2 regions of the Actinoplanes sp. CA-051413 genome follow, and region 2 is predicted to be linked to the other one. Evidence: riboswitches for the same ligand, from Rfam matches in the RefSeq annotation. Region 2 holds a riboswitch; the other holds the start of a gene.
What was found. A riboswitch is a leader RNA that binds a small molecule or an ion and turns the genes downstream of it on or off. The one in region 2 is predicted to bind cyclic di-AMP.
Positions count from the first base shown of each region.

Region 1: another riboswitch for cyclic di-AMP. It lies ahead of ACQP2Y_RS02320 (coiled-coil domain-containing protein); the one in region 2 lies ahead of ACQP2Y_RS28925 (NlpC/P60 family protein).

Region 1 is NZ_CP192100.1:484,650-492,294, reverse strand. It holds gene ACQP2Y_RS02350 (glycerophosphodiester phosphodiesterase family protein) at 1-308, opposite strand, end outside; gene ACQP2Y_RS02345 (response regulator) at 373-1,017, opposite strand; gene ACQP2Y_RS02340 (sensor histidine kinase) at 1,039-2,178, shown strand; gene ACQP2Y_RS02335 (TetR/AcrR family transcriptional regulator) at 2,182-2,790, opposite strand; gene ACQP2Y_RS02330 (ABC transporter permease) at 2,960-3,856, shown strand; gene ACQP2Y_RS02325 (ABC transporter ATP-binding protein) at 3,861-4,637, shown strand; gene ACQP2Y_RS02320 (coiled-coil domain-containing protein) at 4,656-5,738, opposite strand; cyclic di-AMP (ydaO/yuaA leader) riboswitch at 5,736-5,885, opposite strand; cyclic di-AMP (ydaO/yuaA leader) riboswitch at 6,164-6,299, shown strand; gene ACQP2Y_RS02315 (coiled-coil domain-containing protein) at 6,305-7,324, shown strand; gene ACQP2Y_RS02310 (glycoside hydrolase family 65 protein) at 7,388-7,645, opposite strand, start outside.
Region 2 is NZ_CP192100.1:6,121,852-6,129,496, forward strand. It holds gene ACQP2Y_RS28905 (SDR family NAD(P)-dependent oxidoreductase) at 1-615, opposite strand, end outside; gene ACQP2Y_RS28910 (epoxide hydrolase family protein) at 661-1,740, opposite strand; gene ACQP2Y_RS28915 (MarR family winged helix-turn-helix transcriptional regulator) at 1,803-2,219, shown strand; gene ACQP2Y_RS28920 (aminoglycoside phosphotransferase family protein) at 2,194-3,096, opposite strand; gene ACQP2Y_RS28925 (NlpC/P60 family protein) at 3,653-4,645, opposite strand; cyclic di-AMP (ydaO/yuaA leader) riboswitch at 4,660-4,797, opposite strand; gene ACQP2Y_RS28930 (M56 family metallopeptidase) at 4,932-5,846, opposite strand; gene ACQP2Y_RS28935 (BlaI/MecI/CopY family transcriptional regulator) at 5,852-6,256, opposite strand; gene ACQP2Y_RS28940 (cytochrome ubiquinol oxidase subunit I) at 6,332-7,645, shown strand, end outside.

The DNA of each region.
Region 1 (7,645 bases), 4.3 Mb from region 2:
GTGACCTGGACGTCGACCTCCAGCATGTCGGCGCCCGCGGCGAACGCCGCTCGCATCGACGGCAACGTGTTCTCTATGTAGCTGTGGTCCGGCGGGTGGATGCGGCTGGCGGTGCAGGTGTCGTTCTCGACCCCGTCCAGCGGGAAGGTCTGGGCGATCCCGCGGTGGGCCAGCAGCAGGGGGCGGCCGTCGCCGCCACCCCACAGCGCCGAGCTGTTGCCCACCCAGAGCCCGGCGGTGATCAGCAGGACGACACCGAGGGTGAGCCAGAGCCGGCGGAACCGGCGCGCGCGTTTGTCGTGGGGCATCCGCGCAGCTTGGCAGCGGGCGGCGTGCGCCGGAACCGGCGAAGGACGTAGCCGGGCTACGTCCTTAGGACAGGTCCCGGGCGAGCAGGGCGGCCTGGGTGCGGCTGGTCACCGAGAGCTTGGCCAGCAGGTTGCTCACGTGGGCCTTGACGGTGCGTTCGGCCAGGGCCAGGTCGCGGGCGATGTCCTGGTTGGTCAGGCCCCGCCCGAGCAGGGTGAGCACCTCGCGTTCGCGGCCGGTCAGGGTGTCCAGCCGGGCCGCGGTGTCCACCCGGGGCGCGGCGGTGGCCGAGGGCCAGAGCAGTTCGGCCGCCGAGGCACTCAGCGCGGTGACCCCGGCGTGCGCGCCGCGGACCGCCGCGGCGAGCTCGCTGCCGCCGGCGTCCTTGAGCACGAAGCCGTCGGCGCCGGCGGCCAGCGCCCGCTGGATGTCCGAGGCCCGGCCGACCGTGGTCAGCATCAGCACCTTCGCCGGCACCTCGGGCAGGCGGGCGCGCAACTGCCCCAGGACCCGCACTCCGTCCGCGCCGGGTAGATACAGGTCCAGCAGGATCACGTCGGCGGCGAGCGGGTCGCCGGCCAGCAGCTCCAGCAGGGCGGGGCCGTCCGGCAGCTCTGCGACCACCTCGAGATCGGGCTGGGCCCCGAGGATCAGGCTCAGCCCTTCCCGGACCAGCGCCTGGTCGTCGACGACGGCAAGCCGGATCATCGGGCCATGGTAAGCAGTCGCATGGCGTACAGGATCACGGCCGGCCGGCTGCGCGGGCATTGGCAGCCGCTGGTGGATCTCGCCCTGGGTGCCGCGACCGCCCTGCTCTTCGTGCTGTCCGGCACGATCGTCTCGGCGCCGCTCGCGGTGGCCCAGTTGCTGCCGCTGGTCTGGCGGCGGCGTTCCCCGGCCGCGGTGCTGATCGTCGTGGGCTGCGCGACCGCCGCGCACACCACGCTCGGCATGGCCCGCGCGGTCGGCTTCTTCCCCGCCACGATCGCGCTCTACACCGCGGCCACCCACCGCTCACCGGTGATCCGGTGGGTCCTGTGCCCGGCGGTCGGGCTGGTCATGGCGGCCGCCAGCGCGGTCCGGCACGGTCCGGTCGAGGGTCTGCTGATGGCCGTCGTCACGGTCACGGTGGCCTGGCTGGCCGGGGTGGAACGCAGCGAGCACCTGCGCCAGCGGGCCGAGGCGGAACGGCAGCGGGCGGAGGCGGAGCACCTGCGGCTGGAACGCCGGATCGCCGATCAGGCGACCGCGGCCGCCGAGGACAGGGAACGCCTGGCCCGGCGGGTGCACGACACGCTCGCGCACACGGTGACCGTGATGCTGCTCCAGACCGAGGCACTGAAGGCCACCACACCGCTTGGCGACGCCGCCCGGGACCGCCTGGACGTGGTTCTGCGGGCCGGCCGGGAAGCGTTGACCGAGGTCCGGGCCGCGCTGGCCGACGCCGACGAAGGCGACCCGGCGACCCGGCTGGCGGCGCGGCTGGAAACCCTGGGCGCGGCGGGGCTACGCCTGGCTGCTGACCCGCCGGACCTGCGGGACGTGCTGGCGCCGCCGGTGCTCGCGGTGGCCGACCGGCTGATCGGCGAGGCCGCCACGAACGCCTTGCGCCACGACGGACCCGGCACCCTGCTCAGCATCAGCACCGAGCGGGGCGCGGAGACGCTGATCCTGCGGATCACCAGCGAGCCCCCGAGCCCGCCGCGACCTCGGGCCGGGCGGGAGGCCGGCGGCTTCGGCCTGCTCAGCCTGGCCGAGGACCTCACCCGGTACGGCGGAAGCCTGGTCCACGGTCCACGCGCCCCGGCCGGCTGGCGGATCGAGGCGTCGTTCCCGCTGCGGGTTGGGACCGCCGTCGCGGGCCGATGACCGTCAGTGCGCGGGGCGGTTCTCCTGCAGCGCACGCAGGACGGCGTTGCTGAGGTTCTCGAGGTAGTCGTCGTCGATCGGGGTGCGCGAGACCGCCAGCCGCCAGTACAGCGGGCCCAGCATCATGTCGACGGCCAGGTCGGCGTTCGTGCCCGGGGGCAGCTCGCCGCGCTCGACGGCCTGGCCCACGATCTTCTCGCCGACGGCCTGCTGGTGGGTGCGCAGCGCCCGTTGCAGCGTCTCGGCGATCTTCGGGTTGCGGGCCGCCTCGGCCATCAGGTCGGGGATGATCTGGGACGCGATCCGGTGCTGCAGGGCCCTGCTCACGATGAACAGGAGCAGTTGCAGATCGCCGGCGAAGCTTCCGGTGTCGGGCATCGGCACGCTACGCTCCGCCACGGCGGAGACGATCTCGAGGACCATCTCCAGCTTGTTGCTCCACCGGCGGTAGATCGCGGTCTTACCGACGCCGGCCCGGCGCGCCACCGCCTCGATGGACAGGCGCCCGTAGCCGACCTCGGCCAGCTCGTTCATGACCGCGTTGCGGATGGCCGCGGTGATGTCCCCGCGGAGCACCGCCGCTCCGGCGGGTGCACGTTTCGCTGTAACCACGAGTGCACTATACGCCAGGACGCAACGGTTGCGTTCCGGCGCTCGTTCGGCTACTTTCGGGGCTGACGTCGATACGACGCCGTTCCATCGCGGCACACTGTTTAGTGTGTTCCCGCGCAAGTCATCCAGGTCCCCCATCCCCAGCGGACCGACCAGATCGGAGCGCCCCATGCCTCAGACGGCGGTCGCCGATTCCGAGACCGGCCTGACGCTCAAGGAGCTGGCCCGTAGACACGGGCTCAGCGCCGCCGGGAAGCTGCCTTCCCTGCCTGAGTACACACGTCAGCTCTGGGCGTACCGGCACTTCATCGCGTCGTACGCCAACGCCAAGGTCGCCTCGTCGCTCGGCAAGACCCGGCTCGGTGTCTTCTGGCAGGTGCTGACGCCGCTGATCAACGCGGCTGTCTACTACTTGATCTTCGGCGTGATCCTGAACACGAAGAGCGGCGTCGACAACTTCGTCGCGTACCTGTGCACCGGCGTGTTCATCTTCGGCTTCACCCAGTCCACGGTGTCGGCCGGCATCCAGGCGATCACCGGCAACCTCGGGCTGATCCGGGCCCTGCACTTCCCGAGAGGCAGCCTGCCCCTGGCCATCACCATGGTCGAGGTCCGCAACACGCTCGCCTCGCTGGCCGTGCTGATGGTCATCGTGGTCGGCTTCGGCGAGCCGATCACCCTGGAGTGGCTGCTCATCGTGCCGATCTTCCTGCTCCAGGCCGTGTTCAACGCCGGCCTGGCCCTGGCCGGGGCCCGGCTGGGCAGCAAGATCCCGGACGTCCGGAACCTCATCCCGTTCGTCATGCGGATGTGGCTCTACCTGTCGGCGGTGCTCTACCCGGTCACCCGCTTCACCGAGCATCTCAGCGGCTGGAAACTGACCCTGGTGGAGGCGAACCCGATGCTGGTGTTCATCGACCTCATGCGGCACGCGCTGATGGAGGACGTGCCGCTCGCGGCGAGTCCCACGGTGATGTGGCTGGAGGCGCTCGCCTGGACGTTCGTGGTGGGTCTCGGGGGTTACGTCTACTTCTGGCGCGGAGAGAAGGGCTACGGCCGTGGCTGACAACATGACCGGCAGCGACCGGCGTGACCCGACGGTCATCGTCGACGACGCCCACGTGGTCTATCGGATCCAGCAGTCGGCGACCCCGGGCACCGGCAGCCCGCTCGCCAGCTTCAAGCGGCTCGTCACCGGCACCAAGCCGGCGACCATGCGCGAGGTGCACGCCATCAAGGGTGTGAGCTTCGTCGCGTACAAGGGTGAGGCCGTCGGCCTGATCGGCACCAACGGCTCGGGCAAGTCCACGCTGCTGCGGGCGATCGCCGGGCTGCTGCCGGTCGAGCGCGGTGCGATCTACGCGGCCGGCCAGCCGTCCCTGCTCGGCGTCAGCGCCGCCCTGATGAACGACCTGCCGGGTGAGCGCAACGTGGTCCTGGGCTGCCTGGCCATGGGCATGTCGCCGGCCGAGGTGAAGAGCAAGACCAAGGACATCATCGACTTCTCCGGCATCAACGAGCGCGGTGACTTCAGCTCGCTGCCGATGCGGACGTACTCGTCCGGCATGGGAGCCCGGCTGCGGTTCGCCATCGCGGCCGCCAAGCAGCACGACGTGCTGCTCATCGACGAGGCGCTGGCCACCGGCGACGCGAAGTTCCGCCGGCGCAGTGAGCAGCGGGTCCGGGATCTGCGCGCGCAGGCCGGCACCGTCTTCCTGGTGAGCCACAGCGAGCAGTCGATCCGCGACACCTGCGAGCGGGCCATCTGGCTGGAGTCGGGCCTGATCCGCGCCGACGGCCCGACCGACGACGTGCTGAAGGAGTACGAGGCCTACGTCAAGCGGTAGGCCCCGCACTCCCCCGGGTCAGCGCATCGACATGTGCACGTGGTTGGTGTGGTCGCTCGACGGGTCGCCGCCGGCACCGGAGTACGACTTCCAGCCGCTGCTAGGCAGCCAGATCCGCCGGTACCAGATGACGTACAGGATGCCGAGCCGGCTCGCGTTGTGGATGAAGTAGTCCGCCAGCCGGTTGCCGTAGTCCTTGCTGGCCCCGGTCGCGTCGCCGCCGAAGCCGCCCTTGTCTGCGGCCCAGTCGCAGGCCCGCCCCTTCGGATGTTCGCCGCTGTTCTGGTGGCGGAAGCAGGCGATGAAGTGGTTGAAGCCGTCCTTCTTCGCCTCCTGCATCGCGTGCAGTGTGCGCGGCGTGATGCAGCCGGTCGTAGTCGGGTCGTTGACGCTGCACGACTCGCTCGGCAGTGAGCCGTCCGAGTTGCGCGGCGCGGGCGCGGCCAGCGAGCTGCTGCCGCCGCCGCTGGAGGAACCGCCGCCGGACGACGACGAGTCGCTCGACCCGCTGGCGGCGTTGGCGGCCTTGAGGGCGCTCTCCGCCTGGTTCTTGCGCTTGGCCATGACGGTGAGCTGGCGCTGCTGCTCGCGGACAGCGGTGTCGATCGCCGTCTTGGCCTGCGCCTGCTGGTCCCGGCTGTCCTTCAGGTCGCGCACCGCGCGGTCCTGCTTGACGGCGATGGTCTCCAGGGTCTGCGCCCGGTCCAGCATGCTGCCGGTGGAGTCGGCGGTGATCATCGCCGTCATCGGCCCGAGCCGCCCGGTGCGGTAAGCCCGCTGGACGATCTCGTCCAGCGCCGCCTGCTTGGGGCCGAGCTGGGTGTCGAGCTCCTTGAGCTTGGCGGTCAGCTCCCGCTGGCGCTTCTTGGAGCGGTCCAGCGCCTCCTGGGCCTCGACGAAGCCCTTGGACGCCGCCTCGAGCTGCTTGATGAGGGACTTCGAACCGCCCTCGCCGTCGTCGCCCGAGTCGCCCGGCGCGGCGAAGGGGCGGGGTGCGGCGGAGGCGGAGGTCGGGGCGGCGAGCGCCAGCCCCGAGGTGGCGACGAGGACCGCGAGCACGGTCGCTAATCGCCGGCGGACAGGGGTGAGCCTCACGAACATTCCTTCCGTCGGCCGCCGACCGAGTTAGCTGACGGGTTCGGGACGGAAGCGATCCCTACCGATCGCGCGGGGGTGCGCGGATCGGATTCACCCCATTACTCAAGTGGTTCCCCGGCTCGCCGTGCGGCGATTAGGCGGCGGTCTGCGCTGAGACCGTGACGAACACTACCCAGCAATGCTAGGAATCGACAGTCGTCACACCGTACGCAATCGATCGTGCACTGATGGTGAGCAATCGACGGAAAGAATGCAACGACTCACATTGATACGTCGTTACGGGCTATGACCTGCGTCATTCCATCGAGCGGTGACGGAAAGTCGTTGCCTGGTAACCGTTTTACCGTTCGCGGCAGCACTGCCACTTCGGCCGTTGTCAGGTAAGCTGGCCGCCGGTCACTGCCAGAAGGCGCTGCCCCCAAGGCGCCGGCAGCCCACCATCTAATCGTCGCAAGATGAGCCGGGGAACCACAGAACTACCGGGGTGAATCCACGAGTCAGTGGTAGGGATCGCTTCCGTCCCGAACCCGTCAGCTAACCCGGCCGGTGGTCACGCGGAAGGATTCTGAATGACGGCAAGACCCCGCCGGTGGCTGATCCTCGCCCTGGCACCGCTCGCCGCGGTCACGATGATGCTCGCGCCCGCATCCCCGGCGAACGCCGATCCGGACGACACCAAGTCGGCCACCGCCGACGACGGCGACGACAACCCGCTGCTGAACGACGTGCTGGACTCCACGGGCCGGCGCTATCTGACAGCCCGGGCGGCAGTCGCCAAGTCGACCAAGACCCAGCTCGGCCTCGCCCTCAAGGTCAAGAACGCCGAGGCGAAGCGCGACCTGCTGCTGCCCGAGGTGGGCGCGGTCGCCGCTCAGCAGTACCGCACCGGCGGCATCTCGACGATGGGCTTCCTGCTCAACACCTCCAGCCCGGACGGCTTCCTCAAGAAGGCGGTCTCCCTGGAGGAGATCAACGCCCTCAACGACGGCAAGCTGCGCGAGCTGGACCAGGCCATCGACGAGGTGACCGCCAACAAGACGCGCCTGGACCAGGAGGTCAAGGCGCAGAAGCAGAACCTCGCGCTGATGGAGAAGCAGAAGGAGTCGGCCGAGAAGGCGCTGGCCCAGGTGGGTGGCACCACGGTGACGGGTGGCTTCGTGCTCGCCAAGTCGCCGAAGGCCGCCCCGGCGCCCCGCAACTCCGACGGTGAGTTCAGCCCGGAGAGCTGCAACGTCGACGACCCGACGACCGGTGGCTGCATCACCGCACGCACCTTCCACATGTACAAGGAAGTGAAGAAGGCGAAGTTCAACCGGTTCGTCGGTTGTCATCGCAACGGCGGCCCGTTCGAGCATCCCAAGGGCCGTGCCTGCGACTGGTCCCTGCAGAAGAGCGGCTTCGCCCGCTGGCACAACCAGGACACCCGCGAGTACGGCAACAACCTGATGGCCTTCCTGGTGCGTAACGCCGACCGGCTCGGCATCCTCTACGTCATCTGGAACAAACAGATCTGGTTCCCGGCCACGGGCTGGAAGTCGTACCACGGTCCCAGTGATCACACGGACCACGTACACGTCTCGATGCTTTAGCGCGGCGAGCGCAGAGAAGCCCCCGTCCTCCGCGAGGAGGACGGGGGCTTCTTCGTTGTTGAATCAGACTCCGGTGTTCCGGCGCACCGGGGCGCGACCGGCCGGCTGGCTGGGCGCGGGGCCCGTCGGCGGCGCCGGCGGGATCGGCAGCACGACCGGCTTCACCTGGGTGATGGTGACCTCCTTGCCGTGGTGCAGCAGGTCCAGACGCGCCGACCCACCGCCGTTGCGCAGCGAGTAGGTGACCTCGTCGGCCGTGACCTCCACCCGCAGCCGCAGGCCGCGCCAGAGCAGCGAGAACTCCAGCGCGTTGATCCGGCT
Region 2 (7,645 bases):
GCGCTGCGCCTCGTCCCACGGCAGGTCACGGTCCACGAGCTCATAGACGAACTCCTCGACACCGGCGGTGTGGGTCGGTCCGGCGATGACGCTGTTGACCGTCACGCCACTGCCGGCCGCTTCCTTGGCGAAGCCGCGGGAGACCGCCAGCAGCGCGGTCTTGGTCATGCCGTAGTGGATCATCTCGGCCGGCGTCACCACCGCGGAGTCGCTCGCGATGTACTGGATCCGGCCCCAGCCGCGCTCGCGCATGCCCGGCAGGTACGCCCGGGTCAGCCGGACCGCGGTCAGCACGTTGACCTCGAAGTACCGCCGCCACTCGGCGTCGGTGATCTCCAGCGCCGGCCGGGCACCGAAGATGCCCAGGTTGTTGATGAGGATGTCGACCTCCGGCAGCGCCTCCAGCAGCGCGGCGACACCGTCGTCGGTGGTCAGATCGGCCGGGGCGGCGACGAAGTCACCGTCGCTCGGGAGCACGGCGAGCACCTTGTCGCGGTCCCGGCCGTTGATCGCCACCCGGGCGCCGGCGGCGGCCAGGCCGGTGGCGATCGCGAGGCCGATGCCCTGGGTCGAGCCGGTGACGAGAGCAGTCCTGCCGCTGAGATCGAGTCGCATGCCCCCACTCTTCCCCGTGCCGGGCGCCGCGACGCGGGACCCGCACTACGGTGAGGGCGAGATCACCGGGCTCCGGAAGAAGGCGCGGATGTCGGCGGCCAGCTCGACCGGCACCTCCAGCGCCGCGAAGTGCCCGCCGCGCGGCAGTTCTGTCCAGTGCCGGATGTCGAAGAGGCGCTCGGCCAGCGGGCGCACGCTCAGCACGATGTCGTGCGGCAGGACGGCCACACCCATCGGCACCGGGCAGGGCGTGCCGAAGCCGCTCTCCTTGGCCAGCCGGGCCGACGAGCCCGCCGTCCGGGTGAACCAGTAGATCGACACGTCGGTGAGCAGGACGTCGTCGCTGATGGTGGAGGCCGGGTCGACCCACTCGGTGAACTTCTCGGCGATCCAGGCGAGCTGGCCGACGGGTGAGTCGGTCAGCGCGTACGAGATGGTCTGCGGCCGGGTCGCGTGCAGCACCTGGTAGCCGGGCCGGTTCGCGGCGAACGCCGCGGTCCGCTCGGCGCGGTCGCGGTCCTCGCCGGTCAGGCCGGTCGCCGGGCCGGGCGTGGGCAGATAGTTGACGTGTACGCCGACGACCCGTTCGGGGACGGCGGCGCCGAGCGCACGGGCGACGCCGGAGCCCCAGTCGCCCCCGTGCGCACCGAAACGCGGGTAACCGAGCCGGGTCATCAGCTCGGCCAGGGCCCGGGCGATGCGGTGCAGGTCCCAGCCGCGCTCCCCGGTCGGCCCGGAGAAGCCGAAGCCGGGCAGCGACGGCACGACCAGGTGGAAGTCGTCGGACAGCAGGCCGGTCAGGGCCCGGAACTCGAGCACCGAGCCCGGCCAGCCGTGCAGGAGCAGCAGCGGCAGCGCGTCCGGGTTGGCCGAGCGGATGTGCAGGAAGTGGACGCGCTGGCCGTCGATCTCGGTGCGGAACTGCGGGAACTCGTTCAGCTCGGCCTCGTGCCGCCGCCAGTCGTAGCCGTGGCGCCAGTGCTCGGCGAGTTCGCGTACGCGGGCCAGCGGGATGCCGTAGTCCCAGCCCGCGCCGGGCAGCTCGTCGGGCCAGCGGGTGCGGTCGAGGCGGTCGGCCAGGTCGTCGAGGTCGGCCTGCGGGACGTCGATCCGGTACGGCGCGATATCGTTCATACGACTAACGTTAGTCGTACTAACGTTAGTCAGGCAAATGTTAGAGTCGGCACATGGAGCACCTCCCCAGCTGGCTGCTGACCCAGACCGCCGCCCACGCCGGCCGCCTGGTCACCGAACGATTCGCCGAGGTCGGCGCGCGCGGCTACCACTACCGGCTGCTGGAGACCCTGCTCGACGGGCCGGCCAGCCAGGCCGAGCTGGGCCGGCGCACCGCAATCCACCTCAGCGACATGGTGGCGGTGCTCAACGAGCTGACCGCGGACGGCTACGTCGAGCGCAGCCCGGACCCGGCCGACAAGCGCCGCAACGTCGTGACGATCACCGGCCGCGGCCGTGAACGCGCCCGGGAGCTGGCAGCTCGGGCCGAGGCCATCCAGGACGAGCTGCTCGCGCCGCTGACCTCCGCCGAGCGGGCCGAGCTGGTGCGGCTGCTGAGCCTGCTCAGGAAAGGCGCGGCGCCAGCTTGAGCGCCACCTGCAGCGCCTGGCCGGGCTCCGGGTAACCCCCGTCGGCATCCCACACCTCGGAGAGCACCGCCTGCACAAAACCCCAGGCGACCACCCGGTCGACGGGCATGCCGAGGCCGTCGGCGAAGTGCTCCACCCGGGCCGGCAGCAGCTCCAGCACCGGCTCGTCGCCGTCGAACGGGTTGTAGAGCACCGCCCCGACCTCGTATCCGGGATCGCCGAGCACGCCGTGCGGGTCGATCGCCAGCCACGGCTCCCGGACCGCGGCCAGCACGTTCTCGTGGTGCAGATCCCCGTGCAGGACCACCCGCTGCGAGGCCGAGGCGCACAGGTCGGCCAGCAGCGCCCGGGCCTGCTCGACCAGGCGCCGCGGCAACGGGTCGTCGCCGGGATACCGCGCCAGATGCGCGTCGAACGCCGCGACGCGCGAGGACAACTCCTCCAGCACCAGCCCTTCCGGCGCCGGCCGGTGCAGGCGCCGCATCATGTCGACGAGGACGGCCGTGGCCTGCTCGTCGTGCTCGCGGACCAGCGCCCGCAACGTCCCGCCGGGCTCGGCCCGCTCCAGCAGCAGCGCACCCCGGTCGTCGTCGCGGGCCAGCACCTCGACCGTGCCCCGGCCACCGAAGAAGCCGAGCGTGTCGGCCTCCATCGCGACATGACCGGCCACGGCCAGGCCGAGCTTGAGCACGGCCGGCGACCCGTCGGCCCGCCGCGCCGGCGCGACATAGTTGAAACTCAACGGGTACGGCGCACCGACCGTCAGTCCCCACTCCCGGGCAACGTCCTCGACCAGAGCGGGCAGCTGGGCGAGCCAGCGCCGGCCGTCGTCGCCCCAATTGCCGGTGACGTTGCGGACGAAGGCAGCGGGAAACATGCCCTCCAGTCTCGCAGCACCCTGATCGGACACTTTGGAGCCCACCGCTCTGGTGAGCGGGTTCATCCGCCGGCGCCACATCACCGCGGACGTGGACGACCGGGGCTGAGACTGCCTGCGGGCCGGCGGGAAGTTCCAGCTGGAAGGCAACGCGGGCGGTGACATCCTGGCCTGCGAACCGCCGCGGCTGCTGCGGCTGACCTTCGGCGGGCCACTGAGCCGGGTGGAGCTGCGCCTTTCCCCGGACGGCGCGGAGCGGACCCGGCTCGAGCTGGAGCACACCGTCCCATCGAGATGGCCCGCAGCGGCGCGGGAGCCCTCTCCCTCGGTCCGGGATGGGACGGCGCGTTCCTGGCCCTGGCGCTGTTCCTGCAGGGTGTGGTCGCCGAGGACCCGGCACACCTGGGTGAGCGTCGTCGAGGCGTCCGGCACCGCGGGACCGGAGGACATCGCCGCAGCCAAGGAGGTGTCGCTGGCCCAGTTCGCTCCGGAGCAGGCCTGAAAGGAGAAAGCCGCCACGGAGGTGGCGGCTTTTCCGTCGTGCGTGGTGCGGGCCTCAGCCGGTCGGGCGGCGGATGCCGGTGATGGCCCCGCTGCGATCGATCGACGCCATGCGGACGTGGTCACCCGTGTGCGGTGCGTGCACCATCGTGTTGCCGCCGACATAGATGCCGACATGATGGACCGGACTGCCGTAGAAGATCAGGTCGCCCGGCTGCAGCTGACTGCGGCTGACCGCCCGACCCGCTCCGATCTGGTCACCGGTGAAGTGCTCCAGGTGCACCCCGACCACCGCCCAGGCCACCTTGGTCAGGCCGGAGCAGTCGTAGCCGCCCGGCCCTTCCGCACCGAAGACGTAGGGCTTGCCGATGAGGTCGCACGCCTTCTGCGCCGCCCGGCCACCCTTGTCGTCGGTGTAGTCGACCGGGCACGGGCCGGTCTTGAACGCACCGTCGGAGACGCCGCTCGCCCCGTACGCCCTGATCCGCAGTTTCTGCAGCTCGTCGACCTTCTTCTGGATGTCCTTCTTCTGCTGGGCCAGCGCCTTGTCGCGCGCCGCCACGGCTTTGGTCAGGGTGTCCAGGTCGCGCTTGTCGCCCGCGAGCTGGTCGCGCAGCTTCGCGGCGCCCGAGACCGACTCACGCTGGTGCCGGCTGATCTGGTCGAGGAACGTGAGCTTCTCGGTCAGAGAGGTCGGCGAACCACTGACGACCATGGCCTTCATGGCGCTGGGCGAGCCCTGCATGTAGGCCTTTCCCGCCATGTTGCCCACCTGCGACATGGCCAGGTCGACCTCCAGCTCCAGCGGTGCGAGCCGTTTGTCGATCTTCCGGAGCTGGGCCTGGTTCTTGAGCAGCTGATTGTGCACGTTGTTGTACTGCTCGATGACCGGTTCCAGCTTGTTCCACTGCTCGTCGATCTGCTTTTCGATGCTCGACGGGGACGGTGTCGCATTCGCCACCCCGGGAGTGAGAAGAATCCCGACCGCGACGACGGCGCAGGCGATGCTGCGCAGAATTGCGGCGCTGCGCGCCTCAATCCGTTTCACGTAGGTGCAGTGTCCTTTCTTCCCTCGGCCGCCGACCGGGTTAGCTGACGGGTGCGGGCGGGAAGCGCGCCCGGCCACCGTGCTGCTGGTGGCTTGACCCCAGAATTCGTGGGTCCCCGGTTCGTCTCGCGACGATTAGGCGGTGGCTCGTCAGTTCGCCCGGGTTGGGACGAGGGGGGACTGCCGAGCCGGGCACTACCGTACTCCCGATCAACGGCGATTTGAACCCGGCGGTATCAGGACACACTGCGCCGAACATCGGTTGACGCAGCGTAAGAAATGGCCGTCAAAGCGGCCAGGCCGAAAGCGCCCGGTCCAGCCATGGCAATACCAGAATCACTGTGGGTAATACCAGCAGGCCGACCGCGCCGGTGGCCGCGGCCAGGGTCAAGGTCACGGTGACCGGGCGCGGATCACTCACATTCAGCCGGTCGAGCCGGCGCCGGCGTTCCGCCGCCGCGCTGCCGAGCTCCGCCGGCGCGTCCGGGCTGACCGCGTCGCTGAGCAGCGCCAGAGCTGTGCGCAGCGGCGCCGCGCCGCAGCGCCGCCGGGCGGCGTCGTCGGCGACCATCTCGAGCAGCAGGTGTACGGCGTCGAGCGGCGCCCGGCTGCGCAGTGGCCGCGGCACCGCCCGGTAGAACGCGGTGAACGACTCCATGACCACGTCGTGCCGGTGCCGCAGGTGGGTCTGCTCGTGCGCGATCACCGCGGCCACCTGCTCGGCGTCGAGGACCCGCAGCGCACCGTCGCTGAGCACCACCCGAGGCGAGCGGCCCGGCAGGCAGTACGCGAAAGGCAGCGGCCCGTCCAGCACCCGCAGCCCGGCAGGCACCTCGGCCGGCAGCTCACCGTGGCGCTCGGCACTGTCCAGCAGGTCGACCAGCATCCGGTGCCGGGACCGGCGCGCCCGGGACCGGATGCTCACCCGGACGAGCGACACGAGCAGCCGCACGATGATCACCGCGGCGACGGCCAGCGCGAAAATCAGCGCAGCCGCACCCACCGGCCGGTCCGAACCCAGCTCACTGACCAGTTCCTGCGGTCCGGCCAGCACCACGCCCAGCGCGCAGAGCACCCCAGTGAGGGTGATGCTCTGCCAGAGCGCGACGGCCGCCGCGGGAGCCCGGTCGGGCCAGCGCGCCCCGGCCAGGATGCCCGGCACGACCAGCGACAGGGTCAGCCCGAGAGCGCCGAGCAGCATGGCGGTCACTGCTGTTGTTCTGGGTTTTCCGCTGCGGGCAGGCTCAGCAGAGCGCCCGGGTCCTTCCGTGCCGCCTCGATGGCGGCGGTCAGTGCCGACGGGTCGATCCGGCCGACGAAGTGCGCCAGGGCCGCGTCGCGGACGCCGTCGGGAGCCGCACTGAGGGCGTCGAGCATCAGCGCGGCAGTCATCTCCTCGCGCGACTGCGCGGGGGCATAGCGGTACGCCCGGTCGGCGCGTTGCTGGGTGACGACACCCTTCTTGGCCAGCCGGTCCAGCACGGTCATCACGGTCGTGTACGCCAGCTCGCGGTCGCGGCTCAGCCGTTCGTGCACCTGGCGCACGGTCAGCGGCTCGCCGGCGTTCCACAACTGCGTCATGACCTCACGTTCGAGGTCTCCCAAAGCCATGTGACCCACTCTACTGCACAGCGTCGTACTACGGGGCGTAGTATCTACTACGGAACGTCGTAGAGGGGGCCATCCGTGGACGTGCTCGAGCTGACCCGGCTGCAGTTCGCGGTCGTGACGATCTACCACTACTTCTTCGTGCCGCTGTCGATCAGCCTGGCCGGCACCGCCGCGGGCCTGCAGCTCGCCTGGCTGCGCACCGGTCAGGAGCGCTATCTGCAGCTCACCAAACTGGTCGGCAAGCTGCTCATCGTCACCTTCGCGGTCGGCGTGGTCACCGGGCTGGTGCAGGAGTTCCAGTTCGGGATGGGCTGGAGCAACTTCGCCCGCTTCTACGGCGACGTGTTCGGCCCGACGCTGGCGATCGAGGGCATGCTCGCCTTCTTCCTGGAGGCGACGTTCCTCGCGCTCTGGTACTTCGGCTGGGACCGGCTGCCACGCAAGCTGCACGCCGCCACCATCGTCATCGTCGCGGCCGGCACCGTGATGTCCGCGTTCATCATCCTGGCCGCCAACTCGTTCATGCAGAACCCGGTCGCGTACTCGCTGGACCCGGTGACCGGGCGGGCGCACCTCGACGACTTCGGCGCGCTGCTGCTCAACAAGGTCAACCTGGCCGCGTTCCCGCACACGCTGGCCGGGGCGGTGATGGCCGGCGGGTCGCTGCTCCTGGCCATCGGGGTGTGGCGGCTGCGGGCGGGAGGCGAGGCGGCGTTCCGTACGCTGGCCCGGCTCGGCGCCTGGCTGACCCTCACCGGCGGCGCCCTCACCGCCCTGACCGGCGACCACCTCGGCAAGGTCATCACCGAGGTGCAGCCGATGAAGATGGCCGCCGCCGAGGCCCTGTACGCGACCACCACCGGCGCGCCCTTCTCGGTCTTCGCCGTCGGCGGCCCGGACGGCGGCGAGCCGTTCTTCAGCCTGGAGATCCCCCGCCTGCTGTCCATCCTGGCCAAGGGAAACCCCGGCGCGACCGTGCAGGGCATCGACGACCTCCAGGCCCAGTACGCCGCCCAGTTCGGCCCGGGCAGCTACATCCCGATGATCCCGGTGGCGTTCTGGACGTTCCGGCTGATGATCGGCATCGGCATGCTGGCGGCGGCCGTCGCGGCGTACTACCTGTGGAGCACCCGGCGTGACCGGCAGGCCCACCGGCTGCTGATCCGCTTCCTGCCGCTGATCCCGATCCTGCCCGCCGCGGCCAACACGTTCGGCTGGATCTTCACCGAGACCGCCCGCCAGCCCTGGCTCGCGTTCGGCATCTCCCGGGTCGCCGACGGCATCTCCCCCGGCCTGACCCGCGGCGAGGTGCTCGTCTCCCTGATCGGCTTCGCCGTCGTCTACGGCATCCTCGCCGTCGTCTGGCTGCGCCTGGTCCGCCACCTGTCC